DNA from 3 places in the Pseudalkalibacillus sp. A8 genome. Region 2 is predicted to be linked to each of the others. Evidence: predicted binding sites of a transcription regulator. Region 2 holds the regulator's gene; each other region holds the start of a gene.
The links. The regulator CtsR, encoded in region 2, represses protease genes until heat stress. The targets are predictions, from matches to a motif close to ATGGTCAATAAAGGTCAAACA.
Positions count from the first base shown of each region.

Region 1: the regulator CtsR is predicted to act here: its motif matches at 2,697-2,717, upstream of clpP (ATP-dependent Clp endopeptidase proteolytic subunit ClpP).
Region 3: the regulator CtsR is predicted to act here: its motif matches at 3,080-3,100, upstream of ACJROX_RS09630 (serine dehydratase beta chain).

Region 1 is NZ_CP174509.1:4,694,068-4,704,639, forward strand. It holds gene fdhF (formate dehydrogenase subunit alpha) at 1-2,054, opposite strand, end outside; gene clpP (ATP-dependent Clp endopeptidase proteolytic subunit ClpP) at 2,775-3,374, shown strand; partial or broken gene ACJROX_RS24000 (peroxiredoxin) at 3,794-4,385, shown strand; SAM riboswitch class I at 4,798-4,904, shown strand; cobalamin riboswitch at 4,959-5,149, shown strand; gene metE (5-methyltetrahydropteroyltriglutamate--homocysteine S-methyltransferase) at 5,297-7,600, shown strand; gene ACJROX_RS24010 (VOC family protein) at 7,876-8,727, opposite strand; gene ACJROX_RS24015 (HPr family phosphocarrier protein) at 8,963-9,220, opposite strand; gene whiA (DNA-binding protein WhiA) at 9,599-10,534, opposite strand; gene yvcK (uridine diphosphate-N-acetylglucosamine-binding protein YvcK) at 10,570-10,572, opposite strand, start outside.
Region 2 is NZ_CP174509.1:122,176-132,747, reverse strand. It holds gene radA (DNA repair protein RadA) at 1-881, opposite strand, end outside; gene clpC (ATP-dependent protease ATP-binding subunit ClpC) at 1,162-3,594, opposite strand; gene ACJROX_RS00670 (protein arginine kinase) at 3,608-4,681, opposite strand; gene ACJROX_RS00665 (UvrB/UvrC motif-containing protein) at 4,685-5,212, opposite strand; gene ACJROX_RS00660 (CtsR family transcriptional regulator) at 5,228-5,692, opposite strand; gene ACJROX_RS00655 (MgtC/SapB family protein) at 5,820-6,536, opposite strand; rRNA gene rrf (5S ribosomal RNA) at 7,106-7,221, opposite strand; rRNA gene ACJROX_RS00645 (23S ribosomal RNA) at 7,299-10,233, opposite strand; rRNA gene ACJROX_RS00640 (16S ribosomal RNA) at 10,406-10,572, opposite strand, start outside.
Region 3 is NZ_CP174509.1:1,853,860-1,864,431, forward strand. It holds gene ACJROX_RS09610 (STAS domain-containing protein) at 1-673, shown strand, start outside; gene ACJROX_RS09615 (DUF6154 family protein) at 1,009-1,272, opposite strand; tRNA gene ACJROX_RS09620 (tRNA-Gln) at 1,396-1,470, shown strand; gene ACJROX_RS09625 (HisA/HisF-related TIM barrel protein) at 1,602-2,693, shown strand; glycine riboswitch at 2,905-3,008, shown strand; gene ACJROX_RS09630 (serine dehydratase beta chain) at 3,153-3,647, shown strand; gene sdaAA (L-serine ammonia-lyase, iron-sulfur-dependent, subunit alpha) at 3,663-4,637, shown strand; gene ACJROX_RS09640 (iron-sulfur cluster biosynthesis family protein) at 4,573-4,878, shown strand; gene ACJROX_RS09645 (hypothetical protein) at 5,207-5,389, opposite strand; gene ACJROX_RS09650 (alkaline phosphatase family protein) at 5,557-7,137, shown strand; gene ACJROX_RS09655 (hypothetical protein) at 7,540-7,689, shown strand; gene ACJROX_RS09660 (DUF899 family protein) at 7,686-8,426, shown strand; gene ACJROX_RS09665 (glycoside hydrolase family 13 protein) at 8,473-10,134, opposite strand; gene ACJROX_RS09670 (DUF2339 domain-containing protein) at 10,363-10,572, shown strand, end outside.

The DNA.
Region 1 (10,572 bases), 1.5 Mb from region 2:
TCAGATGTCCTTGATAAAAACAAGTCCTGGACAACGAAGAAATCTAGTTGTCCAAAACCGCGCTGGACGTAATTTGCGTTTGCATCCACAATTCCCATATCCTCACCTTGAAGATAAAGGGCACGTAAAGACCCTTCATGAATGGCATCGACCATCCCGTGGTTGGTCAGTCCAGGTTCACCTGGTAAATCAACTCCCCACGTATCTTCGAACTTTTTACGGATCTCATCATCCTGCACATCCTGGTATCCAGGGAATGTGTTTGGCATGCTGCCGAAATCGCTGCAACCTTGTACGTTGTTATGCCCTCTCAGCGGATAAGCTCCCGTACCATGACGTCCGTAGTTGCCAGTTACGATCAACAAATTAGAGATCGCTGTGCTGGTATCACTTCCGCCTCTTTGCTGCGTAATACCCATCGCCCAGCAAATCACAGTCGAACCAGATCTGTGGATTTCCTCTGCAATTTTGATCATCGTCTCCTTCGAAAGCCCTGTTACCTCTTCAGCATAATCGAGGGTGAACTTCTTAATCTTTTCAAAATATTCTCCGACATTGATCACTCGTTTTTTCAAAAATTCCTCGTCATGCCAGCCTTGTTCGATAATATAATTCGTTACTGCTGACAGCCAGACAAGGTCTGAGCCTGGTTTCGGCTTGATGAATAAGTCCGCACGTTCTGCCATCTCATGTTCACGGATATCAGCAACAATCATCCTCTGGCCGAACAGTTTTTGTGCTTTTTTGATCCTTGATGCCAAAACAGGATGTGATTCCGCAGTGTTTGAACCAACCGTGATCACAAGGTCTGCAGTCGCAATATCGTCGATCGAACCGGCATCCCCGCCATAACCGACAGTCCGGAACAAGCCTTTTGTTGCAGGAGACTGACAGTACCTTGAACAATTATCGACATTGTTCGTACCAAAGACCTGTCGGGAAAGCTTTTGCATCAAGTAGGACTCTTCGTTCGTCGCTTTGGAGGAAGCGATGAATCCAAGCGCATCCGGACCGCTTTCGGCATGGATCTCTTTCAATCTTTTTGCTATATACGAAATCGCCTCATCCCATTCCACTTCCTTGAACGCATCCCCGTGCCGGATAAGAGGCTTTGTCAACCGCTCTTCACTATTTACGTAATCCCAGCCGAATTTCCCTTTCACGCAGGTCGAAATCCCGTTGGCTGGCGCTTCAGGCTGTGGCTGGATTTTTAAAATATGCCGGCCCTTCGTCCAAACATCAAAACTGCAGCCCACTCCACAATACGTACAAACCGTTTTCGTTTTCTCAATACGATCCTCCCGCATTTCCGCTTCGGTATCTGAAATCGCGAACAATGGACCGAATCCAGACTCCACATTTTTCGTAAAATCAATCATCGACCTCAACGTGCCTTGTTCAACGTCTGTCAGATATCCTGCTTCTTTGATCATTGATTTTTCCATGAGCGCGTTACACGGACAGACGGTTACACATTGACCACAGTTGACACAAGAAGATTCATCAATCGGTACATCGTTATCCCAGAGAACGCGTGGCTGCTCCCGTTCCCAATCGATCGTCAGCGTTTCATTGACCTCGACATCCTGGCAAACCTCGACACAACGACCGCATAATATGCATTGGTTCGGATCATACCGGTAGAACGAACCTGAATCATCAATGTCGTATCCCTTCTCTTTGAAAGGAAGCTGTTGGTGTTCCTTCTGCATCTCAGCCACCGTGTTATGGATATTGCATCGTCCATTATTGTAATCACAAACCGTACAATACAATTCATGCTTGTGTAAAATCTGGTCCATTGCTAGATCCTGAGCTTTATGTACATCTTCGTGCTGCGTACTGATTTCCATATCCGCTTCAAGTTTCGTCCCGCAAGCCCTCTTCAGTTTCCCATTCACTTCCACGATGCACGTATCACAACTCTGGATCGGACCTAGGCTTTCGTGAAAACAGATGGCTGGTACACTGACATCTTCTACTTCTAAAAATTGCAATACGTTCTGCCCCTCTGATGTCTGATACTCCACCCCATTGACATTGACTCGAACCATTTCCTCAGACACAGTTGAAACCTCCTCATTTTTCTCAATCACAAATAGAGCAAGCGATCATTGATGGAATTTCGCTGCTCTCAAAATACCTTATCTAGTACTCTGTTTCCCGTTCAATCTTGCTGTAAACCATCTATCAATATTCCAGCGAGCCTCTTCCACTTTCATTTCTTTCAAACAATTGAATGTTTAAAACCGATAAGAACGGGAAAAATGATATGATGTATACATAGATTCTTACATAAGGGTTATAGGTTCATTTTAAAAGTTTTCTTAAATTCAAATGTTGATTTTTTCAGATAAAGCATAAAGCGAAATTTGCGACTCTCCTGCGGGAAAAGCGAGCCAGGCAAGACCCTGCATCGATTTAAGGATCTTCGAGTATAATAATGAACTTCGACTAAATACCACCACGTCCCTATGGTGAACGTCGAAGCCAGCATAAGGAAAGCTTCTAAGAATTCTCATCGCAGACACGAAAATGATTTCATTTTTGTGTTGAGATCCATGTGCAAGTGAGGAGGCTTGCGGTTCGCCAGCGGAAAGGGAGTGAATTTCGCGAAAAGCAACAAGTGAAAATAACAGAGCTTTTGAAAAAGGAAAAAAAACGTCGAACGAAAAAACCGATGGTAAGAGCCTAAAAGTTTGACCTATATTGACCTATTGAGTAAGATGAAGTAAAGCCATAAAGATACTTATGGAAAGAGGAGGATTTCTGAAATGAACTTGATCCCAACAGTTATTGAACAGACGAACCGCGGGGAACGTGCCTATGATATTTACTCCCGCCTTCTAAAAGATCGTATCATCATGTTAGGAAGCGCGATCGATGACAATGTTGCAAACTCGATTGTAGCGCAATTATTATTCTTAGCTGCTGAAGATCCTGACAAAGACATTTCGCTTTATATCAACAGTCCTGGAGGATCCATCACTTCAGGTATGGCGATTTATGATACGATGCAATTCATCAAGCCGAAAGTCAGCACAATCTGTATCGGTATGGCAGCATCAATGGGGGCATTCTTACTTACAGCTGGAGAACCTGGAAAGCGTTTCGCACTTCCGAACAGTGAAGTGATGATCCACCAACCACTAGGCGGAACACAAGGTCAAGCGGCTGACATTGAAATCCATGCTCGTCGAATCATCGAAATGCGTGAAAAACTAAACAAAATCATCGCAGAACGTTCAGGGCAACCACTAGAAGTTGTTGAACGTGACACAGATCGAGATAAGTTCATGAGTGCTCTTGCAGCGAAAGAATACGGTCTGATTGACGAGGTCATCGAAAAACCGGTAACCCAAGATAGTAAATAATCGTTCAAGAGACTGGCTCCGATTAAATCGGGGTCAGTTTTTTGTTGCCAAATGCTAGTGATCATAAACACACATTCTAATGGTTTTACCGAAGCTTTGCCTGGCAATACGGACAATACTTCGGTAACCGATTGAAGGTCAAGCCAGGCGGCTTGAATGCTTTTCTGCACACTTGGCAATTTGAACGGTAAGATTGATTGGTGCGCCCAATCCTGATCCGCAAATAGAAAAACAGGGCGAGGATCAGAAAAAAACCGATCCATACAAGGTTGAGCATCTTGGATCTCTCCCCTCTTCTCTATTAATCCTGTACCTCGGTTCAATGTATATTTTAAGAATACCAGAAATAGTAATGAGGGAGGACAAAATTTCGGGGTGATCACTTGAAAGAACTCGATGGTCGACTTAATGTTGAAGATCTGGAAACATGTAACTTACCATTTTGTGGACAAACGACAGAGGAGGCACCTCACTTTAATGCTGAAGCTTACAACAACGTTGAAAAGAAAATCATCGATGTATCACTTAAAACATATAAAGGGAAATGGGTCATCCTCTTTTTCTATGGAAGTGATTTTACTTTCGTTTGACCGACTGAATTAGCGGCGGTCGCTGCTATTTTATCCTAAGCTGCGTTCATTGAATGCAGAAGTGTTGGCAATCAGCACAGACAGTGTACACGCACATAAAGTATTCACCGAAACCTCTCCTTCGGCTTCAAAAGTCAATTTTCCGTTGGTCAGCGATCGGAACCAGGTGATCACCCGTGCCTATCGTGTACTGGATGAAAAGAAAGGAGCGGCGCTTCGGGCTACTGTGATTATCGATCCTGACGGAGTGATCGTTTCCAAACTGGTCAATCCTCTTGAGGTTGGGCGGAACATTTTTGAAATTTTAAGATTGCTTCAGGGAATCCAGCATGGACGGAAAACAGGCGAAGGCGTCCCAGCCAACTGGTTACCCGGCCAACCAGGCATAAAGAGGAATTCGATTATGATCGGGAAAATCTGACATCGCCTTCTAGATAATCAAAAAGCGAATTATGAAGATGATTTCGGTATTTCCTTGGCCGGAGTCTTTTTGCTGATATTTCCGAAATTCACTCCTGAACAGTGATCTGAAAGAAAAGTGGAAGCGACCCGATTAGTCACTGGAAAGCTGACGAGGAGGCTCGAACTAAACAAAGTTCGGTTGTGCGTTGGTAAGCACTTCAACCTAAAATAATGGCATCCTTTTCAAAGATGTACATGAATTTTTAGTGGAAATCTATTCTGTTGATATGTACAAAACTGTCACGACCCCTTTCTTTGTTTTTCTATGTGCTCTCCAGCCGCCTTAGTTGGAAAACATAATTTTTAAAAAACAGTGTTTGACTCTTTTTGACGGCCATGCTAGTATTCTTTTATTAATCCAATTTATAAATCTCTTATTCAGAGTGGTGGAGGGACTGGCCCTATGAAACCCGGCAACCGACCAAACGATGGAGCTTGGTGCCAATTCCAGCAAAGCGAATGCTTTGAGAAATGAGAGAGGTCTTTCAAATCGAAACCTCTCCTCCGAGAGGTTTTTTTGTGATTGACAGTCAAATATCGACGTTCCACAGGTGCTGGACCTCTATGCAGTTCCAGCTTAAAAGGGAAGTCCGGTGAGATTCCGGCACGGTCCCGCCACTGTATTTGGGAGCAGCCTGCAAGCATGTCACTATCTCAGTATGGGAAGGCGCAGGTTTGTGAAGAGCATAAGTCAGGAGACCTGCCTATGGAACCCTACACTACGACCTACGAGGAATAGGCAGGTGTTGGCATCTTACGGGATTCGTCTGTCTTCTTCGACAGCTTTTTCCCTATGCCGCTCCGCCGTCTCTCTTCTAGGAAAGAGGGATTTTTTTATTGGATTGAAAAAAGAAACATGGAGGAATGGCAATGCAAAAAGCAAAAAGTTCAACCATCGGTTACCCGAGAATCGGTGAAAAACGTGAATGGAAGAAAGCACTTGAACAGTTTTGGAAAGGAAAGCGGACCGAAAAGGGATTGCTTGAGGAAATGGAACAGCTTCGCTTGCAGGACTTAAAGAAGCAAAAGGATCTTGGCGTCGACTGGATCCCAACCGGGGACTTCAGCTATTATGATCATGTGCTTGATACAGCAGTCATGTTCGGATTCATCCCGCAGCGTTTCCAGTCATCAGGGGAAGAATCGCTGCTTCAAACGTATTTTGATATCGCCCGCGGGAACAAGGTAGCAGTCGCGTCCGAAATGACCAAATGGTTCAATACCAATTACCACTATATCGTCCCTGAAATTGAAAACGATGCAAAACCTTACCTGACAGAAAATCGCCCGCTTTCCTATTTCCTTGAAGCGAAAGAAAAGCTAGGCATTATTAGTAAGCCAGTTCTTCTCGGCCCGATCACCTTTTTAAAACTTGCGAAAGGGTATGAAAAGGAAACGTTTGGAAATCTTCTGGAAGCACTTGTTCCTCTATACATACAAGTGCTGCAGGAACTGAAAAAGGAAGGCGCAGAATGGGTCCAGATCGATGAACCGATTTTATGCACGGGCCTGGACAAAGAAGAGCTTGCCTATTTTAAAGAAGTCTATGGTAACATTCGACTGGAACTTCCTGAATTGAAAGTCCTTCTGCAAACGTATTTTGAATCGATCAATCACTATGAAGAAGTCCTGTCTCTCCCTGTCGACGGCATCGGAATCGATTTCATCCATGATGATGGAGAAAACCTTGCCGCTCTGAAAAAACATGGCTTCCCTGCTGACAAAACCCTTGCCGCAGGTCTCATCGATGGCCGGAACGTATGGCGCAGTGATTTGGAGAAAACATGGCAGCAAATTGAAGTGATACGTAAGCATGTCAATGATGAACAATTGGTCATCCAGCCATCCTGCAGCCTGCTGCACGTACCGGTTACGACCGATTCAGAAGAACGATTAGATGATGAACTGAAGCACGCTTTGGCCTTTGCTGACCAGAAATTACAGGAGACCGTCCTTTTGACCAAAGGTGTAAACGATGGAAAAGACAGTATCGCTGCTGAGGTAGAGAAGCAGATGAGCCGTCTTGATCAGTTTTGGAATTCAACGGAACGCAACAACCCGGACGTTCAGGAGGAAGTGGAAAAATGGAAAGGAAAAGAGCCAGCCCGTGCCCTCCCTTTCATCGAACGCCAGGCTTTGCAGCAGGACGTTTTCCAGCTACCTTTACTGCCTACCACAACCATCGGAAGCCTTCCGCAAACGACGGAAATCAGGCAGGCACGCTCCCGTTTCCGTAAAGGGAAATGGTCAACAGAAGCTTACGAAACCTTCGTTAAAGAAAAAACATCCGAATGGATTGATCTCCAAGAAGAAATTGGACTCGATGTTCTCGTTCATGGAGAATTCGAACGGAACGATATGGTCGAATACTTTGGTGAAAAGCTCAAAGGATTCGCCTTTACAGATTATGCGTGGGTTCAATCTTACGGTTCCCGTTGTGTGAAGCCGCCGATCATTTTTGGTGATGTAGCTTTACCAGAGCCGATGACCGTCAAGGAAATCATCTATGCCCAGTCACTCACGAAGAAACCGGTCAAAGGAATGCTTACAGGACCGATCACGATTCTGAACTGGTCCTTCGTCAGAGATGACATAAAACCGTCCGAGGTCACAAAACAAATCGCCCTGGCATTGCAAAAAGAAATCAAGTATTTGGAAGACAACGGCATCGGCATGATTCAGGTTGATGAACCTGCACTCCGCGAAGGCTTGCCGCTGAAAAAAGACAAACAGCAAGCGTATCTTAATGAAGCTATCTATGCGTTCAGAATCGCTACTTCATCGGTGAAAAATGAAACACAAATCCATACTCATATGTGTTACTCCGAATTCGGGGAAATCATCGATACGATCGACCAACTGGATGCAGACGTCATTTCGATTGAGGCTGCCCGTAGTCACGGCGAATTAATTGAAGACTTTGAGAAAATCGGGTACGACAAAGAAATCGGACTTGGCGTGTACGATATTCATAGTCCTCGCGTCCCAAGTATCGAAGAAATGGAAAAAAGCATTCTCCGTGCTTTGCAGGTCCTTGACCCCCGCCAATTCTGGGTCAACCCTGATTGCGGCTTGAAGACCCGCGGTATCGAAGAATCCATCGCCGCCCTGAAAAATATGCAGGAAGCAGCCCTTCGTGTACGAGAAAAGCAGACAACTTCGGTACAAGGATAATCGAAGACTGTTGTGATCGCATTTTTGATCAAGCTCCCCTTTTTCTTTCAAAGATAGATAAATAAATGTTAAATGCCTGTCCCATCGGTGGGACAGGCACTTTTTTCATTGTTATTTTTGTCTTGATAAGAATTCGCCAATAACTCTTTTACCTGATTACGACAAACCGGATTGTGCATTTTTTCGTTTCACTTCATCTATAATCGTTCCTGAACTGGCAAACAATGTTGTTAAGTACAGAGAGACCCAGACACTTATGGGTCATCCCCATCTTATTAAATGACAAGGTTGATGCGATTTCCGGAAGGATCCTCCGACCAGAGAACGCCGTCTACTTTTTCCACAATAAAACCTAGTGAAGTTAATCGTTCAACAGTCTCCTTCAATCTTTGATGATTTGGAAAGTTGATCGTATACCACTTCATCCCGACTACATTTACAGGCGGCCGCTGTGCACCTGTTCCATTCCAGGTGTTCAATCCGACATGATGATGATAACCGCCAGAAGCCACAAATAAAGCCTGGTGACGGAATGGTACCGTTATTTCGAAACCTAGCCCATCAGTATAAAAACGCTTCGCTTCTTGAAGATCATTGACATGGAGGTGTATATGCCCCATCACTGTTTCAGCAGGAAGTCCTCCCCATGCTTTTCCGTCAGCTTCCTTCAGCAAGCCTTCCATATCAAGCGGATCACTGACAAACGGCAGTTCACCATTCTCCCAAGTCCATTTCTCGGCTGGACGATCCGTGTAGATTTCAATACCATTCCCATCTGGGTCAGCTAAGTATAGCGCTTCACTGAACAAATGATCCGCTCCGCCTTGGAGAGGATATCCCTTTTCTATAAGCCTTGTTAATGATGCACCAAGGTTTTCCCTTGTCGGTACCAGGATCGCAAAATGGTACAGTCCGGTCGATCTTGTTCGTTTCGGTTGAGCATCCCTATTCTCTTCTAACGTGATAAGAGCTTTTGTACCATCAACTGTCAGCGATGCCGCTCCCTCTTGTTTCTCTAAAACTGAAAAGCCTAAGACATCCGTATAAAAATCGAGAGAACGATCAAGATCAGAAACAACCAGATGCACAAGACCCACATATATGTTTGAATGACCGTGAAATTTCATTTTCAATTCCTCCTACTTACTTTTAATAAGTTGTTGACTTTAGTATACCACACTTCTTGTTACTTACAATAAGTAAGTTGATAATTATAAAATCCTCCTAAATCAGCGGACAGATTATGGAATTTACCTGATTAACCCTATTTTTTACTAGACGAACCTTAGTTTTGGTTACATTAAAAAATCCGATTCACAAAAAAACACCGCTCCTTCTGATTCAGGAGCAGTGTTTATGTACTTATTCAGCTGTTGTAATGTATTTTTCTAATGCATTGAGTGCCTCTTCTTCATCTCTACCGTCTGTCACGATCGTTACTTGCGAACCTGATCCTACAGCCAGGCTCATAATTCCCATGATGCTTTTCGCATTCACTTTCTTTCCGTCTTTCTCTAAAAATACATCTGCTGAAAAACGATTCGCTTCTTGAACGAAGAGCGCTGCTGGACGAGCCTGCAAGCCGGTTTTCAATTCAACCGTCAACTTTTTTTCTAACAATGGATCATTCCTCCTTGTACATTCCTATATATGATTTATATATCGATTTTTTATAATAATGCACGGTTATTCTTCATTGTGCGATTTTTGCGAAATTCACTCCCTTTCCGCGGGCTAAAGAAAAGCGGAAGCGATCTGCTTAGTCACGTAGGTCACTGGAAGACTGACCAGGAGGCTGTGCCTTAGCTGAACTTATACTGAAGAAAGTATTTAATACTTTCTTCAAATGTAAATAATCAAACTACTTAATTTAACAGCGCCTAAAATAAATGTAAAAAAGTTACGCTAAGCTTCTTTGCAACTTGAAAGGCAGACAGGCTGTTCCCTTGCTGGCCTATATGTAAGCGTTAACTTAACTTTGAAAAAAAAACGCCTGCTTTACATTTTTCCCAGGCGTATTTTATTGGCCATTTCATCAAGCTTACGTAGTCGATGATTGATGCCAGATTTACTGATTGGACCAGAAGTGACGAGTTCTCCAAGCTCTTGTAGTGTAACATCCTGATATTTTACGCGCAGTTCGGCGATTTCCCTCAGTTTGTCAGGCAGTTTCTCCAATCCGAGTTCACGTTCGATCAAACGGATGTTCTCGACTTGGCGCAAGGAGGCTCCGACGGTTTTATTCAGATTCGCTGTTTCGCAGTTCACGAGACGGTTCACTGAATTACGCATGTCCTTCATGATCCGGACATCTTCAAAATACAGCAGAGCATTATGAGCGCCAATCAAAGTCAGAAATTCAGAGATCTTTTCTCCTTCTTTCAAGTAGATGATAAATCCTTTTTTTCTCTCTAACATTTTTGCATTCAGGTCGAAAGTATTCATCAGTTCCAACAGAGATTGGGTATGCTCTTCATACATCGAGAATATTTCCAGATGATATGAAGTTTCCGGATGGTTCAGGGATCCACCTGCAAGGAAAGCGCCTCTTAAATATGATCGTTTACAACAGTTTTTCTTGGTGATCTCTTTTGAAACGTCCCTCTTGAAGGAAAAGCCTTCGCCCATTATATCCAGTTCGTTCAATAACGCCTGCGAATTTTGCTTGATTCGGACAATGTAGACGTTATTCTTTTTCAATCTCATTTTCTTCCTGACGAGCAGTTCAGCTGGGTAACTGTACAACTGCTTGATCAATGTATAAATCCTACGTGCAATTGCAGCATTTTCGGTAGGAATATCAAGTATGATTTCCCTGTTCGCTAATGAAATCGAACCGTTCATTCGAATCAGGGCCGACAGCTCAGCCTTCGAACAGCACTTTTTCAACTCAAGCTTCGTCAGTTCTTTTTTCGTATCTGAAGCAAAGGACACCACGTACACCCCCTCTTCATTTCCTGTACCGGGGTCTA
Region 2 (10,572 bases):
GCTGAACCAGCTGCCCCGTTCGATCTTTCTTCTAAAAAGACCTCAGATGGATTTTCGACTTCGTCCAATCCGGCTTCCTTCATTTCGAAAACCCCGATTTCATTTGTCGATCCGAAACGGTTCTTTACAGCACGTAAAATACGATACGTATGATGTCTCTCCCCTTCAAAGTAAAGAACGGCATCAACCATATGTTCAAGCAATCGAGGTCCAGCAATAGACCCCTCTTTAGTAACGTGTCCTACAATAAATGTTGCAATTCCATTCGTTTTCGAAATTCTCATGAATTGGGATGTACATTCCCTGACCTGTGAGACACTCCCTGGGGCAGAAGTAATTTCAGCGCGGAAGACTGTTTGGATAGAATCGATGATCAAAAGGCTCGGATTGATTTCTTCAATCGCTTTTTCAATCAGATCCATGTCTGTTTCAGCATGGACATAAAGGTTATCATGATTGATTCCGAGTCTTTGGGCTCTCAATTTGGTTTGTTTGATCGATTCCTCTCCAGATATATATAAGACTGTGTGATCGTGTTCAGCCAGTTTGGCAGAAGCCTGAAGCAAAAGCGTCGATTTACCGATACCTGGATCGCCACCGACCAGCACCAGTGAACCTGGGACGATCCCACCGCCTAGCACTCGGTTCAATTCGTTGATTTGTGTATTGATTCGAGGCTCTTTTTCACTTTTTATTTTTGTGATCGGTTCCGGCTTCTGGCTGGTTCCCCCAGTTTGAAAAGATTTGCGGTGTCCTTTTTCAAGCTGGGTGATTTCCTCCACCATCGTATTCCATTTTCCGCATCCCGGGCATTTTCCCATCCATTTTGGAGAATCATACCCGCACTCTCCACATAAGAAACTTGTTTTTCTTTTTGCCATCTATATTTTCCCCATTTCCCAAACGGTTAAAGAATGTCTATCTTTGTTATTGCCATCATATCATAAACGGGTTTGGGAACTCTTCTTTAAACCATTGTATTCATAAGTTATCATCATATGGGTAATTAAGGGAATTTGTTATCAAAAACAACCTTTCTCCTCAGGAGCAAGAGGATTATTCGGATGAAGGTACTTACATGCACAGCTACGTCTGAAATCTACGATGCAGGTTCAAAAAAGCTCCATCAGCTTTATAAGCTGATGGAGTTTTGGTTGTTAATCAGGTTCCGGCTCCTACAGTATTGACGGTGAAGTCGTTGTTTTCAACATCGATTCTTACAGTTTGCCCTTTGGCGATGGTGCCTCTAAGCAACTCTTCTGATAACCGGTCTTCAATTCGGCGTTGCAGAGCACGACGTAATGGGCGCGCACCGTAATCCGGATCATATCCTTCTTCAGCAATCTTTTCAAGTGCTGCTTCTGTCAACTCGATATCGATACCCTGTTCAGCAAGTCGTTTTTGCAACTGTTTCGACATCAAACTTACGATGTGCTTGAGGTGCTCTTTCTCAAGTGTATGGAACACGATCGTTTCATCAATACGGTTCAAGAACTCTGGACGGAACGCTTTTTTCATTTCGTCCATGACCTTCGTCTTCATATTTTCATAAGCCTGGTCTTCCGATTGAGCAGTAAAGCCCATGTGCATATTTCGTTTAAGCGTATTTGCTCCGACATTGGATGTCATGATGACCACAGTGTTACGGAAGTCGACAGTACGGCCTTTCGAGTCTGTCAGGCGCCCATCTTCAAGTACTTGCAGCAATATGTTGAACACTTCCGGATGGGCCTTCTCAATTTCATCTAACAGGACGACGGAATACGGGTTCCGGCGAACTTTTTCAGTAAGCTGTCCGCCTTCCTCATGCCCTACATATCCTGGAGGTGAACCGACGAGGCGGCTTGTTGTATGCTTTTCCATATACTCGGACATATCAATGCGGATCGTTGCATCTTCGTCGCCGAATAATGCTTCTGCAAGCGCACGTGCAAGTTCAGTCTTACCAACCCCAGTCGGTCCAAGGAAAATGAATGAACCGATCGGTCGTTTCGGATCCTTCAATCCAGCACGGGCACGGCGGATCGCTTTGGAAATCGCCTTGACCGCTTCATCCTGGCCGATGACCCGGTTATGAAGGATACCCTCCATATTGAGTAACCGTTCTGTTTCTTCTTGCTTAAGTTTGGATACTGGTACTCCCGTCCAGTTGGAGACTACAAGGGCAATATCTTCAGGCGTGACTTCGGTATTTTCCTGACCTTGCTTCTCTTTCCAGGTGTTCTTCGTCGTCTCAAGTTCTTCACGCAGCTTTTGCTCTGAATCACGTAACGAAGCTGCTTTCTCGAATTCTTGACTCTGTACTGCAGCGTCTTTTTCTTTTCGGACACTTTCAAGCCTTTGCTCTAACTCTTTCAAGTTTGGAGGTGCTGTATAGGAACGGAGACGTACTTTCGAAGCTGCCTCATCGATCAAGTCAATCGCTTTGTCCGGCAAGAAACGATCAGAAATGTAACGGTCTGATAATTTTACAGCGGCATCAATCGCATCATCTGTGATCGTGACGCGGTGGTGTGCTTCATAACGGTCTCGTAATCCTTTAAGGATTTGGATGGATTCATCATTTGTCGGTTCGTTGACACGAATCGGCTGGAACCGTCGTTCTAACGCCGCATCCTTTTCAATATATTTTCTATATTCATCCAAGGTGGTTGCGCCAATACATTGTAGTTCACCACGAGCAAGTGCAGGTTTTAAGATGTTTGAAGCATCGATCGCACCCTCTGCTCCCCCTGCCCCGATCAAGGTATGAAGTTCGTCGATGAATAGGATTATGTTTCCTGCCTGACGGATTTCATCCATCACTTTTTTCAGGCGGTCTTCAAATTCACCACGATATTTCGTTCCAGCGACGACTGTTCCCATATCGAGGGTCATGACACGTTTATCCCTCAAGGTTTCAGGTACTTCATTATTGATGATTTGTTGTGCAAGTCCCTCTGCAATCGCCGTTTTACCAACACCTGGTTCCCCAATCAGAACCGGGTTGTTTTTTGTACGACGGCTCAATACTTCGATGACACGTTCAATTTCTTTACTGCGGCCGATGACTGGATCAAGACTGTCATCACGGGCTACAGCTGTCAAGTCACGGGCAAGGCTATCAAGTGTCGGTGTATTCGCGTTGACAGAAGAACCACCTGACGATGAGGAAGACTCATTGCTTCCTAACAGTTGCAGAACTTGTTGCCGTGCTTTATTCAGGCTTACACCTAAATTGTTCAGAACACGCGCAGCGACACCTTCGCCTTCACGAATCAATCCTAGCAATATATGTTCCGTACCAACATAAGAATGACCAAGTTTCCGAGCTTCATCCATGGATAATTCAATCACTTTTTTGGCTCTAGGGGTGTAATGGATCGTTTGGACAGATTCTTGCCCCTTGCCAATCAAGGTTTCAACTTCTTTTTGAATTTTTTCAGGACTTAACCCTAGAACAGAAAGTGCTTTTGCTGCGATGCCTTCACCTTCACGTACCAAACCAAGTAAAATATGCTCAGTTCCAACATTGTTATGCCCTAGGCGAATCGCTTCTTCTTGTGCAAGAGCGAGTACTTTTTGTGCTCTTTCAGTAAATCGACCAAACATCATCTTGATCACCTTCCTATTCGTTGTTCTTTTCTAACTTCAATCTCTCACGGATCAACGTTGCGCGGCGGATATCCCTTTCATCCGGAGATAACGTTTCATCTGCGTATTGTTGTAAAAATCCTGGTTGAGTGAGTATCATAAGTTCATTCAATATCGTGTTAGAAATACCTTCTATTAATTTCAAATCGATGCCTAGTCGTACATCCGATAAACATTTTGTGGCTTCTTTAGATTGTATGATGCGACTGTTTGCCAGGATACCGAGTGACCTGTAAACCCGGTCTTCCAATTGTATCTTCGAGGATTCAAATAAGTTTTTCCTGGCCGATCGTTCTTCTTCAATAAGTTGGATGACGACCCCTCTTAGATCTTCGATAATATCCTGTTCAGATTTTCCTAATGTCATTTGGTTTGAAACTTGAAAAACATTTCCTTGAGCTTCACTGCCTTCCCCGTAAATTCCTCTGACCACCAATCCCAATTGATTGATCGCAGGGATGATCCGATGGATCTTTTGTGTTAAAACAAGTGCAGGCAAGTGCATCATGACAGAGGCTCTCATCCCTGTTCCGACATTCGTCGGACAGCTTGTTAAGTACCCATGCTGTTCATCGAAGGCGTAATTCAATTTTTCCTCAAACCAATCGTCAATCCCGCTTGCCAAGGTCAGTGCTTCGATCAATTGAAATCCTGGAAAAAGACATTGGATACGGAGATGGTCTTCCTCATTGATCATGATACTTACATTTTCTTCATCACTCATCAATACTCCGGAATGCTTCGTATTCTCAATAAGGTTAGGACTAACCAGATGTTTCTCGACTAGGACCCTTTTCTCAATAGGTTTCAAATCATCGATGTCGATATATGATAAGACGCCTACATTACCATATGTTTGATTTTCATAATGTTTTCGGATTTGTTGGTTCACTTCATCAGCCTGTTGCTCGTTCGAAATGATTGGAAATACATGATTTTCTAAATTGCGAGCCAATCGGATCCGGCTGCTTAGGACTATATCTGAATCAGGTCCTTCTCGTTTCATCCAAGGACTTATCGCATCACTGATAAATTTTTTAAGAGACACCGATCAGCTCCCCCCTTCGAACCGTTTTTCCATCATTCGAATTTGGTCTCTTACGTTCGCTGCTTCTTCAAATTCTTCTTGGGCGATTAACTGCTGTAATTTCTGTTTGAGTTGATCGATCTTTTTCCGTTCAATCAGTTCATTACCTATTCTTTTCGGGATTTTTCCAGTATGGTTTGTATTACCTCCATGGATTCGTTTGAACATCGGTGTCAATTTTGGTTCGAAGGTTTTATAACAATTCGGACAACCAAACCGGCCAATCTTCGCAAATTCCGCATAACTCAAGCCGCATTGATCACATTGTATCACTTGCTTTTCTGGTTGAGGATTGTTGGTATCGCTTAAAGGTTGATCGAAGTTAAGAAGCCCTGATAATAGATTGTGGATGGAAAACGAATTGGATCCTGGTATTAAATCCCCTTTTTCCTTTGCACATTGTTCACAAATATGGAATTCATTCTTTTTGCCATTGATGATCTTTGTGAAGTGCAAAGTTGCTGGTCTCTGCTGGCATTCTTGACAGTACACGCCTTACACTCCCCCTCAATCTTTATATTTCAAACTTTGTATCATTGCTTTTAACAAATTTGCACGTAGTTCGTCTCGATAAGGCAATACGATATTGATTGTAGAGCGATCAATCACACTTTTCATCAGCCTTGCTTCTTTCTTTGTGATGATCCCTTCTTCCAACAATCTGTAGATGATGTTTTCACTGGCAGCCTGACTGATTCGTGTATTGATCATTTTGAGGATCTGATCAAGCAAGATTGTCGAATTATCGGTCTCCACTTTTATAATTCGAATATATCCTCCTCCTCCTCTTTTACTTTCCACAATAAAGCCTTTTTCAATCGTAAACCTTGTATTGATTACATAATTGATTTGCGAGGGGACGCATTGAAATTGTTCAGCAATTTCACTTCTTTTGATTTCAATTGCTTTTTTGTGACTTCCTTTGATGATTTCCTTCAAATGCGCTTCAATAATATCTGATATATTTTTCATCCCATTATTGCCCCTCCTCATATCTGACTTTGACTTTCTTTGACTATAATTATAAACATTTGCCCGCAAGTTGCAAATGTTTTGATGTTTACATTATAGACAGACTTTTTAAGTGTTAAACAATTTTTTACTCTGTTGCAAACACTTTATGAACATAGTCGATCGATTGTATCTTGTCATACAATTCGGGGAGCTTTTTTGGGTTAGATATCTGTATTTTGAACGTATATTTTATTAGGGGAATCGCTGCATCATTTGGGTGATCTTCTACTGATAAACTTAAAATCGGTGTTTTCAACGACTCCAACTCGTTTACAATTTTAGATAAAGACACTTCTTTATTTTCTACAATGACCGTTACATGATGGTAGCGTTGCTTTCGCAAATACAAATCCTCAAATTTGTTCAGGAACAACAGACTCAAAATTACGATAAATGTTGTAAAAATGGCTTCATAATACATTCCAATTCCCACAACTAGGCCGATTCCTGCAACTACCCATATCGAGGCTGCAGTCGTCAGTCCCTTAACCGTTACACCGTGAACAAGAATTGTTCCAGCACCTAAAAAACCGATCCCGCTCACGACATAAGCTGCTAAACGTGAGGGGTCAAAACCTTGTACCCTCTCATGCGTATTTAAAAAATCTTCGAAACCGAACATTGATAAAATCATCATCAAACATGCACCGACACCGACTAATAAATGTGTACGAAATCCAGCCGGATGACGTTTGAATTCACGCTCAATACCGACTAACCCACACAGCACTGCTGCCAATACAAGTCTGATCGTGATGATCATCGTTTCTTCATTCCACCATTGAAATAACCAAGATTCCATTTATATCTCCCCTGTAATTCCGATTGTGATAATGTCTCTATATTACATGGTATGGTATATAGTATCCAATTATAGGCTAACAGCAATAAAAGAGGAAATAATACTCATTCTCTTCATTCTCTTTTATTGTCTTTCAACTTTTATAATGCTTTCCCTTTTTGCTTTCGTGTATAACGTTGGGGGTTGTTCCACTATGTATTTCGTAAGGGGTAAAAACATAAAAGATTTTTGGAAGCAAAAATCTTCATTTTAAAAGAACCATTAGCATGCGTATCAGCCTTCTTTCGCCAGTTCAATGTGTTAGTATTCTCGTTTGAGTACGTCATTTTGCGATTTTCGCGTTTTCACGGTCTTAAGGATTCTGTTTGAGGACCTTATTTTAGCTTTTTCTCGATTTCAGGGTGTCGAAGCCCCTCTTTGAGTGCCTCGTTTTGGCTTTTTTCTCGGTTTCAGGGTGTCAAAACCCTCTAAGTTACTTAAAATTCCTTTTGCAATCTCTAAAACGAAAAGGTTCGAACCCTAATTTCACCATACATAAAAAAGAGCAGTCTCTCGACTACTCTTGTGGTGCCCGGCGACGTCCTACTCTCACAGGGGGAAGCCCCCAATTACCATTGGCGCTGAAGAGCTTAACTTCCGTGTTCGGCATGGGAACGGGTGTGACCTCTTCGCCATCGTCACCAGACTGTATGAAATTCAAGGGATACTGTTCCCTCAAAACTAGATAACGGTTCTTGAAAACATCGTCGATATTTAAGTGAAGTGGTTAAGTCCTCGATCGATTAGTATCTGTCAGCTCCACGTGTCACCACGCTTCCACACCAGACCTATCAACCTCATCATCTCTGAGGGATCTTACTCGCTTAACGCGATGGGAAATCTCATCTTGAGGGGGGCTTCATGCTTAGATGCTTTCAGCACTTATCCCGTCCACACGTAGCTACCCAGCTATGCTCCTGGCGGAACAACTGGTACACCAGCGGTGTGTCCATCCCGGTCCTCTCGTACTAAGGACAGCTCCTCTCAAATTTCCTGCGCCCGCGACGGATAGGGACCGAACTGTCTCACGACGTTCTGAACCCAGCTCGCGTACCGCTTTAATGGGCGAACAGCCCAACCCTTGGGACCTACTTCAGCCCCAGGATGCGATGAGCCGACATCGAGGTGCCAAACCTCCCCGTCGATGTGGACTCTTGGGGGAGATAAGCCTGTTATCCCCAGGGTAGCTTTTATCCGTTGAGCGATGGCCCTTCCATGCGGAACCACCGGATCACTAAGCCCGACTTTCGTCCCTGCTCGACTTGTAGGTCTCGCAGTCAAGCTCCCTTGTGCCTTTACACTCTGCGAATGATTTCCAACCATTCTGAGGGAACCTTTGGGCGCCTCCGTTACACTTTAGGAGGCGACCGCCCCAGTCAAACTGCCCACCTGACACTGTCTCCGGACCGGATCACGGTCCTGGGTTAGAATTTCAATACCGTCAGGGTAGTATCCCACCGACGCCTCCACCGAACCTGGCGGTCCGGCTTCTCTGGCTCCTACCTATCCTGTACAAACGATACCAAAATCCAATATCAGGCTACAGTAAAGCTCCATGGGGTCTTTCCGTCCTGTCGCGGGTAACCTGCATCTTCACAGGTACTATAATTTCACCGGGTCTCTCGTTGAGACAGTATCCAAGTCGTTGCACCTTTCGTGCGGGTCGGAACTTACCCGACAAGGAATTTCGCTACCTTAGGACCGTTATAGTTACGGCCGCCGTTTACTGGGGCTTCGATTCAGAGCTTCTCCTAATGGATAACCCCTCCTCTTAACCTTCCAGCACCGGGCAGGTGTCAGCCCCTATACTTCGCCTTACGGCTTCGCAGAGACCTGTGTTTTTGCTAAACAGTCGCTTGGATCTTTTCACTGCGGCTCTCTCGGGCTTGCACCCTATCAGAGCACCCCTTCTCCCGAAGTTACGGGGTCATTTTGCCGAGTTCCTTAACGAGAGTTCTCCCGAGCATCTTAGGATTCTCTCCTCGCCTACCTGTGTCGGTTTACGGTACGGGCACCTCTTTCCTCGCTAGAGGCTTTTCTTGGCAGTGTAGGATCAGGGACTTCGGTACTCTAGTTCCCTCGCCATCACAGCTCCGCCGTATGGTGGACGGATTTGCCTATCCACCGGCCTGACTGCTTGGACGCGCATATCCATCAGCGCGCTCTCCCTACCTTCCTGCGTCCCCCCGTTGCTCAAACGGAAAGGAGGTGGTACAGGAATATCAACCTGTTGGCCATCGCCTACGCCTTTCGGCCTCGGCTTAGGTCCCGACTAACCCTGAGCGGACGAGCCTTCCTCAGGAAACCTTGGGCTTTCGATGGAGAAGATTCTCACTTCTCTTTTCGCTACTCATACCGGCATTCTCACTTCAAAGCGCTCCACGAGTCCTTCCGGTCTCGCTTCTCAGCCCTTCGAACGCTCCCCTACCACTGTACCGTTAGGTACAATCCATAGCTTCGGTGATACGTTTAGCCCCGGTACATTTTCGGCGCAGAGTCACTCGACCAGTGAGCTATTACGCACTCTTTAAATGGTGGCTGCTTCTAAGCCAACATCCTGGTTGTCTGGGCAACTCCACATCCTTTTCCACTTAACGTATACTTGGGGACCTTAGCTGATGGTCTGGGCTGTTTCCCTCTCGACTACGGATCTTATCACTCGCAGTCTGACTCCCGTGGACAAGTTCCTGGCATTCGGAGTTTGACTGAATTCGGTAATCCTGTGGGGACCCCTAGTCCAATCAGTGCTCTACCTCCAGAACTCTCACCACGAGGCTAGCCCTAAAGCTATTTCGGGGAGAACCAGCTATCTCCGAGTTCGATTGGCATTTCACCCCTACCCACACCTCATCCCCGCACTTTTCAACGTGCGTGGGTTCGGGCCTCCATTCAGTGTTACCTGAACTTCACCCTGGACATGGGTAGATCACTCGGTTTCGGGTCTACGACAACGTACTCATGCGCCCTGTTCAGACTCGCTTTCGCTGCGGCTCCGTCTCTGCGACTTAACCTTGCACGTTATCGTAACTCGCCGGTTCATTCTACAAAAGGCACGCCGTCACCCGTTAATGGGCTCCGACTACTTGTAGGCACACGGTTTCAGGATCTCTTTCACTCCCCTTCCGGGGTGCTTTTCACCTTTCCCTCACGGTACTGGTTCACTATCGGTCACTAGGGAGTATTTAGCCTTGGGAGATGGTCCTCCCAGCTTCCGACGGGGTTTCACGTGTCCCGCCGTACTCAGGATCCACTCTGGAGGGAACGACGTTTTGGCTACAGGGCTGTTACCTCCTCTGGCGGGCCTTTCCAGACCGCTTCGCCTACGCCGTTCCTTTCTTACTCCGTATAGAGTGTCCTACAACCCCAAGAGGCAAGCCTCTTGGTTTGGGCTGTTTCCGTTTCGCTCGCCGCTACTCAGGAAATCGCGATTGCTTTCTCTTCCTCTGGGTACTAAGATGTTTCAGTTCCCCAGGTCTGCCTTCTCATACCCTATGAATTCAGGTATGGATCCTACCCCATTACGGGCAGTGGGTTCCCCCATTCGGAAATCCCCGGATCAAAGCTTACTTACAGCTCCCCGAGGCATATCGGTGTTCGTCCCGTCCTTCTTCGGCTCCTAGTGCCAAGGCATCCACCGTGCGCCCTTCATAACTTAACCACGTTATGAATGAACTTACACTTCTTACTTGTCATTAAATGACGTTTTCGATGTCTTGTTTTCAAGAATTTCATTATCTAGTTTTCAAGGAACAATGTTCTGAAAGAGAATGAGCTCTTTCAAAACTAAACAAAAGCCAAAGCGTGTTCCATGTCCATAAAGGACTCCTTAGAAAGGAGGTGATCCAGCCGCACCTTCCGATACGGCTACCTTGTTACGACTTCACCCCAATCATCTGTCCCACCTTCGGCGGCTGGTTCCAAAAGGTTACCTCACCGACTTCGGGTGTTACAAACTCTCGTGGTGTGACGGGCGGTGTGTACAAGGCCCGGGAACGTA
Region 3 (10,572 bases), 1.7 Mb from region 2:
AAAAGATGACCATGCAAATTTTAACGAAGCGATCGATTGGGGGATCGAAAAAGGAAAAGAAGCAGTCGTAAAAGATGTACCGATAACTGAAGCGCTTCAAAATACACAATATTATCGAAAAGCCCTTTGGATTTTCATCGCTGAAATAGTGGAACAAGAAAGGCTTGGTGGGGAAGATATCATTAAAATAGCAAACGGATTAGACCCTGTACTGGATCAAGCTGTCTTTGGCTACAGCAAAAGCTATGTCGAATACAATCTGCAAATCGCACAAAGATATCAAGATACATTACTGGAATTATCTGTTCCAGTCGTACCTTTATTCACTGGATTAGCGGTTCTTCCAATCATCGGTGATATCGATACAAACCGCGCAAAAATGATACAAGAAAAAGCTTTAGAGCGGTGTCAGGATATGAAACTGGAGCGATTGATCATCGATTTGTCTGGTTTAACAATCGTTGATACTATGGTTGCGCATCATATTTTTCAGCTAGTCACAACGCTAAAGCTTTTGGGAGTTAAAGCGGTGATTACAGGGATCCGTTCAGCAGTTGCGATTACTGCAGTTAACCTGGGAATTGATCTACACAATTTAAATATCTATACTACATTACAACAAGCTTTGGAAGCTCTGGGTTATGGCCTGGTAAAAAAGGAAACGATCAAGTAATAAGGAAGGTAGGAGCGTTGTATCAAAAAGTACATCAATTTGACTCCGATCGGAATCAATTATCCTGAAGACCTGGTTTTGGAACGTGTCCTGGTCGGACTCATCATCTTTTTGACCTTATTAATGAATGGAAGAATCTTATTCAAACTAAAATGATGTTTGGACTCTATGCTTCATTTTATATTTTCTTCATTACTCGTCCTTATCCGTGGACTTGTTATTAAAGGGGTATCAGTCATTTGTCTCAGCAATATTCGGCATCGGGCTATCAATTTTGTATACACAGATTCAAAAGTATTCAAAATGGAAAAAGAATTTCAACAGACTTGAAAAAATTACTGTTGAAGATAATCGTCTGTGTAATCCTGCCCAAGGGTTACACGGCCGATTCCTTCTTCAGCTAATTTTTTCTGAAGTTGATCAAGTATGAATAAAGTCACCATCTCGTTCAACTCCTCATCAGATAGTTCTTCCAAATGTTCGAAAATTTCTTCCCGCGATTTTTCCACGAGCAATCCATATACAATTGGATACATATCTTCTTCATCAGCTGAAAAGTGGTATTTAAACGTATCATATATTTCATCGACCAATCTCATCAGTCATCACCTCAAGGTTAATTTACCCCTGTAAGCGTCCATCATTCACACTTGAAATTCTTGAAATTTTTTAGCATATTTTTTAAAATAATAATCAATAATAGAAGATGTGTTCAACATTAATGGGCTATAGCCAAGCGGTAAGGCAACGGACTTTGACTCCGTCATGCGCTGGTTCGAATCCAGCTAGCCCAGCCATACATAATGACACCCCTAGTGGGTGTTTTTTCTTTGAGCTTATATCTTGATTCCGTATATATGCCCTGTTACCTTAAACAATAACTTAATAAAGTATATCCACTAACATTATGAAAGGGAGTGCGAGGATAATGGATCCATTATACAATATAGGAAAACTGGGAAAAGTGGAATTGAAAAATCGTTATTTGGTGGCCCCGATGACCCGTGTAAGTGCGGAAACCGACGGACAAGCTAATGAACGGATGGAAAAGTATTATGAACGCTATGCTGAAGGTGGTTTCGGGGCAATTATAACAGAAGGAATTTATCTTGATAAATCCTACAGTCAAGGTTATCATAACCAGCCAGGAATTACAGACGTTAAACAAATGGAAGCATGGAAACCGATCGTAGAAACTGTTCATCAACATGGTACGAAAATGATTGCACAACTTATGCATGCCGGAAGTCAGGCACAAGGTAACCGTTTTACAGATGAAACGGTAGCACCATCTTCAATCCGTCCAAAAGGGGAGCAACTTCCGTTTTACGGTGGATCCGGTCCATATAAAGAGCCGAAAGAAATCACGGTGAACGAGATTGCCGATGTGAAAAAGGCATTTGCAAACGCAGCAATTCTTTCCAAAGAGGCTGGTTTTGACGGCATTGAGATTCATGGAGCCAATGGCTATTTACTAGACCAATTCTTGACTGATTATTTAAACCATCGACAGGATCAATATGGAGGATCGCTTGAAAATCGCCTTCAGTTCAGTCTTGAAATCATTGAAGCAGTTCGAGAAGCAGTTGGAGAGGATTTCATGGTCGGTATTCGTATTTCACAAGGGAAGGTCGCGGATCAGGAACATAAGTGGCCGAATGGTGAGAAGGATGCTTATACGATCTTTTCAATGCTTGGAAAAACCACTCTAGACTATATCCATGTAACCGATGGAGATGGCGCTGCTCCAAGTTTTGGAGTCGGAACGAAAACAATGGCTAAGGCAGCCAAAGATTTCAGCGGCCTTCCGGTCATTGCCAATGGTGGTTTAGGAGAGCCAGATAAAGCACGGAAGCTGATTAATCAAGGTGAAGCTGATTATATAAGTCTCGGCACAAGTGCATTGGCAAATCCGGATGCACCCAATCGCATCAGCAACCATATGCCTTTAAAAGAATTCAATGCAAAAGAAATCCTAATGCCCCAAGCACAAATTAAAGACATTGAATTGAAGGAATAAATCCTGACTGAATAGCAATTTTTGAAGGCTGTCCAGTGTGAAATGAAGGGGGCAGCTTTTCATTTTTTATGCAATTTGAAGTTCGGCTGCATCTCTCAACCTCTTGTACAAGGGATGCTTTCACTGTCACTAGTGTAAGCGTTTCCTGAAATAATTGACAAATCAACCTTAAATCCCACATAATACAATTAAGAAGTAAATATATGTGCGAATGAAGATTGTGGGAGAGTCGGAGGTTCAAATCCCGACACCGAAGGAGCAAGTTTCAGAAAACCATGGAACAAATCTCTCAGGTAAACGAACTGCGATTGGACGCATCTCTGGAGAGCGCGAAAGCCACCAAAGGGGTAACCAATAATCTCTCAGGTAAAAAGGACAGAGCAGGTGAATTCACCTTCTTTGTCCTTTTTATTTTTGGCAATAGATGGAGAAAGTTCCCTGTGTTAAGGAGGCGTTTATATGGTCTACAATAGTTGTTTTGATATTATAGGACCGATCATGGTCGGTCCTTCGAGTTCCCATACAGCAGGTGCAGTTTGGATTGGCCGCGTTGCCTATGAACTTATAGGTGGTGTACCTTGTCAGGCTGAAATCAAGCTATATGATTCTTTTGCAGAGACCTACCAGGGACATGGCACTGATAAAGCTATACTTGGCGGCTTGCTTGGTTTTGATACGGAAGACATGCGAATCAAACATTCTTATGAATTAGCGGCAGAAGCAAATTTGGAGTACGATTTTGTATTAAAAGAAACCAGTAGTGAATTCGATCATCCGAATGTTGCAATCCTGACGGTGAAACTCGGATCCCGAAAAATGATTGTCGGCGGTGCTTCAGTTGGTGGTGGGCTTGCCAAGATCTTTAGAATCAATGATGAAAATGTCGATTTGTCTATTAGCAGTCATGACGATTTGAAAAAGATTCTTCAACATGATGCCCAGTATATGGGTTGATAGGAGGTGAGAGGTATGGATATCCAATCGACAGCGGCCTTGATCGATTATTGTGAACGTGAAAATAAGACGATTGCAGAAGCGATGATCGATCAGGAGCAAATAAAATCCGGCAGATCAAAGCAAGAGATTATCGACATGATGAAAGAGCGCTTGATCAAGATGCAGAATGCAGTTACGGAAGGATTGAACGATGCAACCGTAGCACCGAGTGGAATCTCAGGTGGAGATGCTGTCAAAATGAAGGCGTATATTGAAGCGGGAGACGTCCTATCTGGTTCAATTATCAGTGATGCAATGGCTTGCTCGATGGCGACATCTGAAAGCAATGCCCGTATGGGAGTGATCGTAGCGACACCAACCGCCGGGGCAGCAGGAATCTTACCAGGCGTATTGTTTTCCCTTCATAAAAACACGGATCTCGACCTTGACGACCTTGTGATGGGATTGTTTACAGCCAGTATGCTCGGTTATGTTATTGCTAACCGATCGTTCATATCAGGAGCTGCAGGTGGGTGCCAGGCAGAGGTAGGTTCAGCTACGGCTATGGCTGCAGGTACGATTGTCGAGCTGAAGGGTGGTTCGCCGCGCCAAGCGGTCCACGCAACGGCTATGGCTATGAAATCTTTACTAGGGCTCGTCTGTGACCCTGTTGCGGGATTGGTTGAAGTACCTTGCATCAAACGGAATGTGATCGGAACTTCAATCGCTTTTTCTTCAGCGGATATGGCACTGGCTGGGGTAGAAAGCCGAATACCATGTGACGAAGTGATTGATACGATGTATGATATAGGTAAAAGCTTGCCGCGATCTTTGAAAGAGACCGCATTAGGTGGATTGGCGATCACACCGACTGGCCAAAAGGTCAAAGAGCGATTGTTCTCAAAAACCAGTCTTATAGATCGGTTGGGAGGAGGAAATGAAGATGAACCTCAAAATAACCGAAATGGCACTTCACGAACTAAAAAAGTTGAAGCTTGCACCAGATAAAATCCTGCGTATCGATGCGGAAATGCAAGGTGGTTGCGGTACGATGATGAAGTTCAAGTTGATTGAGGACGATTCAAGGAAAAGCGATTCAGTCATTCGAGCAGAAGGAATCGAGTTTTACATCGATCATTTTACAAAAAGGAACTTAGATGACGAACTGACATTGGATTTCCATCCAGAATCAGGTTTTGTTTTCGAGTCTGAATGGGGTCCGATGGGGCTTGAATGTCATCTTGCTTGAATGAGTTAGAGGCTGTCCAACATGTGCCTGACTCTCGATGACTTATGTCGAAGAGGGCTGGTACTCAGCAATTGGACAGCCTCATTTTTATTGTTCCTTTAAAGTTAGCGGACATCTGTTCCTCTATTTGTGACAAAAAGTGGTGTTACCAGAAATTAGTGGACATCTGATCAGTTAATCAGCAGAAAAGCAGCTGGATTTTAATGATTTTATACGAATAAGGTCTCTGGAGTCCGCTAAATCCATCGCGACACCTCTAAGTCCTTTTAGCCCATTTAAAGCTGAAAAAGTACTGACCCGATCCGAGTCAGTACTTAACCAGTTTCTACTACTGCATTTGGTTTGTTCCTTGGTTGGCTTGTGTGTTACCACCCATTCCACCCATGTTCGTCATACCGGGAATAACGTTTTGAAGTTGACCTGCTTGTCTTCCAGACATCATACTGTAAGCGGCGGCACCAATACCTACAGATGCAATGACAGGCAACCATTGAATATTTCTTCTGTTCATTTTGTAAATACCTCCCTTACTAAAGTGAACGAAAGACATACTTATTTTGTTCTTCCTCAACCACAACATGTTAGTAGAACAATCCCAATTTTTCATGTAAAAAGCATTAAGACGAAAAATAGGATAGAAACATCTGGGCACCATAAGAATAAATTGCTGAACAAGGGATGTTTAAAGTTATGGTAAAGCGTGGCGCGCTCGTTCTTCTTATCGTATTGATTGTTTTTTCAATATACGTTTTCGGGTTTGCTACATCACCGAAAGCCTACGACAATGATGCGGGTGGTCCATCATCAAAGCCAGTCGTGCTTTTACTTGTTGATTCATTGATGGACAAACCGTTGCAGCAAGCGATCCAAGAAGGTAAAGCACCTGCGTTGGAATTCTTGATTCAAAAAGGACAGCTGCATACTGAGGTTATTAGCTCGTATCCAACCATGTCGGTAACAATCGACAGCACCCTTATGACCGGAACGTATCCGGATGGACATCAAGTACCAGGACTGGTGTGGTTCAATAAAGAGGAAAGTCGGTTGATCAATTATGGCAGCGGGAAAGGCGAGATTTTACGTTTAGGTATGAACCAAGTCCTTCAAGACGGATTATTCAATTTGAATCAGAAGCATTTGAGTGAAAAGACACCAACCTTATATGAAGTACTGTCGGAATCCAATAGGGCATCTGCTTCGATAAATGGGCTGATTTTTCGAGGAAAACAAAAACATGTTTTAAACGTCCCCCAGTTAGCCCGAATGGCCAACATTTTGCCGGAAAACTCAACCGTTGATGGGCCGTCCATATTGTCTTTAGGTGCCATGTCATACCATAATCCAGAAAACAGAATGAATATCAATGCGTGGCAAAACATGGGCTATAATGATAAGTTTTCTGCTAAAGAACTGAAGCATCTGATTCAACAGGATCGACTCCCAGCTTTTACACTGGCTTATTTTTCAGATATGGACCATGATGTACACAAAAATGGGCCGATGGATCGTAAAGGAATTGAGAAATTGGATGAGCAAATACAATCTATATTGAATCTGTACGATTCATGGGACGATGCGATTAAAAGCGCAATTTGGATCGTCTACGGTGACAGCGGGCAGTCTTCGATAAAGGATGACAAGAGGAAGGCCCTGATTGATTTGCGTAAGCTTTTAAATAAGTACCATCTCTGGGAAATCGGTAGTTCTCTAGAGAAACAAGATCAGGTTGTTCTGGCTGTTAATGAACGGATGACGTATATTTATCTGTTGGATGATAATATTCCAGAAACGGATGTCGTTTCGGAATTAAAAGAGGATCCAAGAATAAACTTCATCGCTTGGAAAAACGGACAGCTAAATCATGTCGTATCTACAGAGTCGGATCGTGAACTTATTTTCAGCCCTGGTGATAGTTATAAAGATGATTACAAACAAAAATGGGATTTGGACGGCGATTTATCAGTGATGGATCTTAAAATAAATGAAGGAAACAAAATTGAATACGGGGATTACCCTGATGGGCTTGCAAGGTTGTATGGAGCATTGCATTCCCATGAAGGTCGTTTTGTGATCGTGGATGCAAAACCTGGATATGAATTTGTTGATTCGCACACTCCCACCCATATCGGTGGTGCGGGGCACGGCTCCTTACACAAAGATGATTCCATCACCCCATTGATTATTACAGGTACTGACGAGACACCAAGATATGAACGCGTTGTAGACTTTAAAGAGTGGATCATATCAATGACCAAATAAATGTTACTATATTTTGGTATGATTGTTTAAAATCGGGGAAAGATGATCAAAATATTGACATCCTTTCAATGCCTTGCATTGATTTAGCAAATATCGGGAGTGTTTGATTAAATGGGATTTAAGAAGAGGGAAACAGAACGATTGGCCTGAGGTTGGAGCCTTTGGGATTTAAACAATCGCCGTGTTCGGATTTGTCTATTATAAAAATGGCGAGATTCTTATGATTTTCGGCTTGATTATCGGAAAAAGTCGCGCGATTTTGGTATATCTGCGTGATTAATCGTAAATCGGCGAGAATTACCCAGTCCAAATGAATACTCCATATTTTTACAATTTAATAAAGGAATCTCCTGATGGATGCAGAATCTACGTAGTGGATTCTAAATTATGAGGAGGTTTTTTATGCAAGCCCAATCTTTGATAGAAGAAATCAATCAATTAGGTGAAGAACTCCTTAAGAAAAAGAAACAGCTGGCTGAACTTAGAAGAGAGCTTCCTGAGGAACGAGTGGAAAATTACAGGTTCGAAGAAATAAGGAAAATGAAGAAGTGACACTTCAAGAATTGTTCCTGGATAAAGATGAGTTGATCGTCATTCACAATATGGGGAAAGGATGTAACTATTGTACGTTATGGGCTGATGGATTCAATGGCGTCTATCACCATCTGATCGAGCGTGCGGAGTTCGTCGTAAGTACACCTGATGAACCGAACGTGCAAGAGGATATTGCAGCAGAACGCGGTTGGCGATTCCCGATGGTTTCTACTAAAGGGACGACTTTCAAATCGGACATGGGATTCGAAAAGGACGGCTCATATTACCCTGGCGTTTCAACCTTTCGAAAAGGCGAAAACGGTGAAATTTATCACTATGCTCATGCGCCGTTAGGACCAGGGGATGATTTCTGTTCAGTCTGGCCTTTATTCGAGATGTTGCCGGATCGGGAGGGAACATTCAAACCGAACCGGAAAATCAATCAGAGATCTACTCTCCAATTGACCAATAACATCGCAATCCAGGTCAAAGATTACGAAAAGATCATCGGCATGAAGCCTGAAAGGACCTATGAGGATGAAACAAGGATGTCCTTCAACGGTACCAATTTCTATTTGGAACAATTGGATGGTGGGAATGTATTTTTCGAGTTTTCCACAGATGATTTTGAAGACATGAAACAGCGGCTTCTGAAACAAGGGTGTAAAATTACAAAGGAACATCATGAGAAAAGCATCATGGTCGCCGATCCTTTCGGGATGAACTTCCACCTGTATGAAAGCAGGAATCGATAGTATAAAGGAGCGCAGGGAATTCTCCCTGCGCTTTTATCAAATTAATTTAATACAAATAAACTCGTGCTTCGTAAGGCTTCAACGTTACAACCTTTTCACCTTCATCTATTTTACTGTAATTGACAAGGATCAGTTCTTTGTTGGAGCCTGCTTTGACCTCATTAAAATCAATTCCAGCTTCATTACCGCATAAGTTGGTAATAATCAGAGCAGTCTGTTTCCCATAAGTTCGCGTATACACGTATAGCTGTGGATGGTCCAGCAGCAACAGCTCATATTTACCATAAACGAACACAGCGTTTTCCTTGCGTATACGGATCAATTCTTTGTAATAGGACAAAATCGATTCTGGATCATTCAGCTGAACATGAACATTGATCTTTTCATAATTCGTATTGACACCCATCCATGGTTTCGAGGTTGAAAAGCCTGCGTACTCATGATCATTCCATTGCATTGGCGTCCGGGAGTTATCACGGCCCTTCGTCCAGATGACTTCCATCAATTCCTCCTGGGTTTTTCCTTCACGAATCCCTTCTTCATAAAAGTTCAACATCCCGACATCATTGTAATCTTCGATAGAAGGGAACTTTACATTGGTCATCCCGATTTCTTGCCCTTGATAGATATACGGTGTACCTTGCATCAGGAAGTAACAGGTAGCTAACGCTTTTGCTGACTCCTTATGAAAGTTTTGTTCGTCACCGAAACGGGATACCGAACGTGTCTGATCATGATTTTCAAGATACAGTGCATTCCAGCCGTGATCTTCCAATCCTTTTTGCCACTCAGTCAAGATCCTCTTAAAATTGATGAGGTCGAAAGATGTATCGTCCCCTTTTTCCCAGAGACCCATATGTTCGAATTGGAAGATCATATCGAAGTAACCTTTTTCTTCACCGACCCATTCCTCAGCATTGTCAATATTGACGCCATTTGCTTCGCCGACAGTCATGATGTCGTATTTATCAAAAGTCTCTTGCTTCAATTCCTTCAATAAAACCTCGATGCCTTCACGGTTCATATGTCCTTCGAAGGAAGGAACGTATTTTTTACCTTCGGGGTTTGGCATATCCGGGAAACCAGGTACTTTTTTTATATGGCTGATCGCATCGACTCTGAAACCATCTATCCCTTTATCCAACCACCAATTGATCATACTGTAGACTTCTTCACGGACCTTCGGATTCTCCCAGTTCAAATCGGGTTGCTTCACATCGAATATGTGCATGTAATATTCATTTGTCTTTTCGTCATATTTCCATGCCGAGCCACCGAAAATCGATTCCCAATTGTTCGGTTCCCGGCCATCTTTTCCAGGGTGCCAAATATAGTAATCACGATATGGATTATCTTTTGATTTACAGGATTCGATGAACCAGGGATGCTCATCAGATGTATGGTTGACGACCAGGTCCATGATCAACTTCATTCCACGCTTGTGTGTTTCAGCCAATAATCGATCAAAGTCCTCCATCGTACCGAATTCATCCATGATATCCTTATAGTCGCTGATATCATAACCGTTGTCAGCATTAGGAGATTGATAGATCGGGGAGATCCAGATGACATCGATGCCGAGATCTCTCAGGTAATCCAATTCTGAAATCACACCTTGAATGTCACCGATCCCATCGCCATTGCTGTCTTTAAAGCTTCGTGGATAGATCTGGTACACGACGCTTTCTTTCCACCATTTTTTAGCCATTTCATTTCTCTCCTCTATAACCAGGACTTATTCTTTATCTAATGCCTTCATGCAGTGCAAGCGTTTGCATCATTTAATATCCTTATGATACATCTTTCCTTTTTGTATTGCAATGACTTCAGAACGGATAAAAATTTGCCGTTATAAAAAAGAGTAGGAATCATAAAATTTGTGGAAATAAGTGAAAGTTTAATGTTAAGGGATTTTAACAGAATTGAAGGTGAGTGCATGTCCGAGGAACAAAGGATAAAAGAATTAGAAGAACGTGTAAGTAAGCTCGAGCATCAATTAGAAGAAATACAGAAAAACAATGCGGCTGAACGTCATACGGAAGTCAGACAAATTCATGAAGATACTGGGATAGCTCAACCAATAGAGAGACCCCGGAAGGCCGTTGAAGATCTTCCACCATGGGAACCACCCAAAGAACCGGTCGAT